One region of the Enterocloster clostridioformis genome, then DNA from elsewhere that is predicted to be linked to it. Evidence: predicted binding sites of a transcription regulator. Region 1 holds the regulator's gene; the other holds the start of a gene.
What was found. Region 1 encodes Rex, which represses fermentation and respiration genes when NADH is low (regulators of the CRP and FNR family bind a similar motif). Its sites were predicted from a motif close to ATTGTTAANTANTTAACAAT; they were not measured.

Region 2: the regulator Rex is predicted to act here: its motif matches at 833-852, upstream of LA360_RS24120 ((2Fe-2S) ferredoxin domain-containing protein).

Annotation. Positions count from the first base shown of each region.
Region 1 covers NZ_JAIWZC010000001.1:1,131,586-1,133,789, reverse strand. Annotated here, with positions in the region: gene LA360_RS05685 (ABC-F family ATP-binding cassette domain-containing protein) at 1-580, opposite strand, end outside; gene LA360_RS05680 (redox-sensing transcriptional repressor Rex) at 745-1,407, shown strand; gene acpS (holo-ACP synthase) at 1,428-1,847, shown strand; gene LA360_RS05670 (bifunctional ADP-dependent NAD(P)H-hydrate dehydratase/NAD(P)H-hydrate epimerase) at 1,807-2,204, shown strand, end outside.
Region 2 covers NZ_JAIWZC010000001.1:4,820,124-4,822,327, forward strand. Annotated here, with positions in the region: gene LA360_RS24115 (ABC transporter substrate-binding protein) at 1-752, opposite strand, end outside; gene LA360_RS24120 ((2Fe-2S) ferredoxin domain-containing protein) at 918-1,157, shown strand; gene LA360_RS24125 ([Fe-Fe] hydrogenase large subunit C-terminal domain-containing protein) at 1,160-2,204, shown strand, end outside.

The DNA of each region.
Region 1 (2,204 bases):
TGTCCAGGTGGTTGGTAGGCTCGTCAAGGAGCAGGATATCAGGTTTGGTCAGCAGGAGCTTGCCCAGGGACACGCGGGTTTTCTGGCCGCCGGACAGGGCGTTGATGGGCTTTGAAAATTCCTCCTCGGCAAAGCCAAGACCCTTTAAAACGCCGGTAATTTCGCTGCGGCAGGCATAGCCGCCCTCCAACTCAAACTGGTGGGTCAGGCGGCTGTATTCCTCCAGCATGGCTTCCAGGCTCTCGCCGGACGCGCTTTTCATGTCCAGTTCCAGGGTACGGATGCGTTCTTCCATCTGAAGGATGGGCCGCTTGACCTCCAGCAGGGCGTCGTGGATGGTGCTCTCGCTGTTCAGGTCCTGGTGCTGGGCCAGGTAGCCGATGGAGGCTCCCCTCCCCAGCGCCACGCACCCCTCGTCGGAGGCCAGTTCCCCGATGATGATTTTAAGGAGGGTGGACTTGCCGGCGCCGTTGATTCCGACGATGGCTGCCTTTTCATGGTCTTCCAGGTGGAAGGAAACCTGCTTTAATATATGTTTCTCTCCAAATGATTTGCTTATATTGCTGCATGATAAAATCATGGTAAACTCCTTTAAAAACGACATATTTAGCTCTCCCAAGTATAATATACGAGGACGATTTTTTCAAGAACATATGTAAACGTGTTTGACATTTTTTTGACGTCTGTTTATAATGGAACTATTAGAGTTTTGACAGAACTGCACAATGGGAAGGTGGATACATCATGGAACGCAAGGAGATTTCGAAGGCAGTGATTTCTAGGCTGCCCCGTTATTACCGTTATTTAGGTGAATTAATAGAGGAAGGTGTGGAGCGTATATCTTCCAATGAGCTGAGCTCCAGAATGAAAGTGACCGCATCTCAGATCCGTCAGGATCTGAATAATTTCGGCGGATTCGGCCAGCAGGGATACGGCTATAATGTAAAGTACCTCTATTCGGAAATCGCCAAGATACTTGGGATTGACAGACAGCACAATGTGATCATCATCGGAGCAGGAAACCTGGGACAGGCGATTGCCAATTATACGAATTTTGAGCGCAGGGGCTTTGTTATCAGGGGAATGTTTGATATTAACCCCAAACTGATCGGGCTGGTCATCAGGGGAATTGAGATTCGCTCCGTGGATGATTTGGAGACGTTTATCAGGGAGAATGAGATTCAGATTGCTGCTCTGACCATCCCGAAGACAAAGGCGCCGGAGATTGCGGACCGCCTGGTAAACGCGGGAATCAGGGCTATCTGGAATTTTGCTCACACGGATTTGGTGGTACCGGAGGACGTGGTGGTGGAGAACGTACACCTGTCCGAGAGCCTGATGCGTCTTTCCTACCGGGTCAGCAGCATGTACGACCTGCAGGAGGAGAAAAAGAATGCGTTAAAGTAAATGTTTAGGAAGACAGCACCATGATACTTGGAGTTGGAACAGATTTAGTTGAAATCAGACGCATGGAAAGAGCCTGTAAAAAGGATTATTTTGTGGTGCGCACATTTACGGATATGGAAAGCCGGCAAGCAAAGGGGTCCGCCTCTAAGCTGGCCGGCTCTTTTGCTGTGAAGGAAGCGGTTGCAAAGGCCCTGGGAACGGGGTTTCGGACCTTCATGCCCATCGACGTGGAGGTGCTCAGGGACGATGTGGGAAAACCCTATGTCCGCCTTTACAGAGGCGCCCTGGCCCGGTTTCAGGAGATGGGGATGGAACGCCTGGAGGTGTCCATCACCAATACAAGGGAGTATGCCATGGCGTTTGCGGTGGGAGAAGGAAGGATAAAGGAGGTACAGTCATATGAGGATGCTGGTAACGGGAAAACAGATGAAAGCCATTGATGCATACACCATCCATACCATAGGTGTTCCGTCCCTGGTCCTGATGGAGCGGGCAGCTCTTAAGGTGGCCCAGGCAGCGGAGCGTCTGTGGAAAAAAGGGGATACAATCTGGGCAGTGTGCGGCACCGGCAATAACGGGGCCGACGGCGTGGCGGCAGCCAGGATGCTTCATTTAAAAGGATATCCGGTGCGGGTATTTCTGGTGGGAAATCCGGATAAGGGAACAGAGGAATTCAGGACGCAGCTTACCATTGCAGGCAATGTGGGTCTTTCCTCCCTGCCCTGGCAGGAAGGGGAGAAGGAGGAATGCGGCCTTCTCATAGACGCGGTGTTCGGCGTGGGACTGAGCCGCCCTGT
Region 2 (2,204 bases), 3.7 Mb from region 1:
ATGGCACTGGAATCCTGCTTTAACAGGGATGCCACTTCAGTGGCCTCGGACTTGAACTGCAGGTCCACATCAGATGCGGAAAGACCGTTTTCCTTTAAAAGGTAATTCATGACGTATTCGGGGGTGGTCCCCTTTCCTGTCATGTAAATGGTGCGTCCCTTTAAGCCGGCCATGGAGGTAATGGAATCATCTGAGGCCACCACATAGAGGACGCCCAGGGTATTGATATCCAGGACTGTGATATTTCCCTGGGTCTTGGCGTAGAGCACGCTGGCAACATTGGCAGGCACCAGGGCGATATCCAGGTCGCCGTTTGCTATCTTGCCCACCAGTTCATCAGCCTTGCCGGCCATGGTGAATTCATAGACATTGGACGTCTCGCCCTTGGAAGCCTTGTCCATCAGGGATACAAGTCCCATGGAGGTGGGGCCTTTCAGGGAGCCTACGCGGATGGCGGCCTGGCAGGTCAGCTTGTTTTCATCGGAACCCGTGTTCAGTTCACCGCCGGCACCGGATTCAGGGTCCGGGGAGGATGATTCGCCGGAAGGGCTTTCTGAAGCTTGGTCCGGGGCGGTTTTGTCTCCTGACTGGGCTATGGTCTGATCCCCGGTCTCCGCTTCCGTCTGTCCCTCGGTCTGTATTTTGGCCTGGGACTCTGTGCCAGGTGTGCCGGAGCCGCTTTTGCCGCATCCGCCCAGCACCAGGGAGACGCTCATCAATGCCATTAAAAGTAAGGAAACATGTTTTTTCATAATACTTCAACTCCTCTCGTAAATATCATTAACTATAGCACAACAGGCCTGTCTTTTCTATAAAATATTTGAGAAATATTATTGATATAGATATCACAATGTGAGATAATGAAACCATGGTTTGGGGTGAGCCCATAATACACGCAGATAGTGGAGGAATAAGGGATGAAAGTAACGATATGTATTGGAAGCGCCTGTCATTTAAAGGGATCCAGGGAGATTATCAGTAAGCTCCAGAAGCTGGTAGATGAGAACGGGCTGTCTGATAAGGTGGACTTAAACGGTGCGTTCTGTTCCGGTAATTGTGACCATGGAGTGTGCGTGACGGTGGAGGGCGAGCTGTACTCCCTGAAGCCGGAAGATACAGAAGAATTTTTTGAAAATGAGATTAAGGGGAGACTTTGATTATGGGCATGGAAATCATAGATTTCAAAGCCACAAAGTGCAAACACTGCTATAAATGCGTCCGTTACTGCGGGGTAAAGGCCATCCAGGTCAAGGATGAGCGGGCGGTCATCATGCCGGACAAGTGCATCCTGTGCGGCCACTGTCTGAAAATCTGCCCCCAGTCAGCAAAAACCCTTAAGAGCGACCTGAACATGGTCCGCGGATTTTTGCGCGAAGGCATGCGTGTGGTGGTGTCCATTGCACCGTCCTATATGGGGTTATTGAAATACAAGACAATTGGTCAGGTGCGGGGGGCTCTGCTGCGCCTGGGGTTTGAGGATGTGAGGGAGACTTCCGAGGGAGCCGCTTTTGTGACGGCCGAGTATGCGAAGCTCCTGGCAGAGCACAAGATGGAGAACATCATAACCACATGCTGTCCAAGCGCCAATGACCTGGTGGAAATCTACTATCCGCAGCTCATACCTTACCTGGCGCCGGTGGTGTCCCCCATGATTGCCCACGGAAAGCTTCTGAAGGAAGAACTGGGACGGGATGTGAAGGTCGTGTTCCTTGGACCGTGTATTGCAAAGAAAAAAGAAGCCCTGGACCTGAGGCATGAGGGATATATTGACGCTGTATTAAATTTCAATGACATAAACAAATGGCTGGAGGAAAAGGACATCGTAATTGAGGACTGTGAAGACCGGCCATTTACCGCATTTGACCCCAAGGTGAACCGGCTGTATCCCGTGACCAACGGCGTGGTGAACTCCGTGCTGGCCACCGAGGAGAAGGGGGACGGATACAGGAAGTTCTATGTCCATGGGGAGGACAATTGTATTGATCTGTGTAAGAGTATGTCCCGCGGTGAAATCAAAGGCTGTTTTATCGAGATGAATATGTGTTCCGGCGGCTGCATCAAGGGCCCCACGGTGGATGAGGAGTTCATATCCAGATTCAAGGTAAAGCTGGACATGGAGGAGAGCATCTGCAGGGAGCCGGCTGAGGAAAAGCAGATGGAGCCGGTATGGGAAAATGTAAACTTCAGAAAGCGGTTCGAGGACC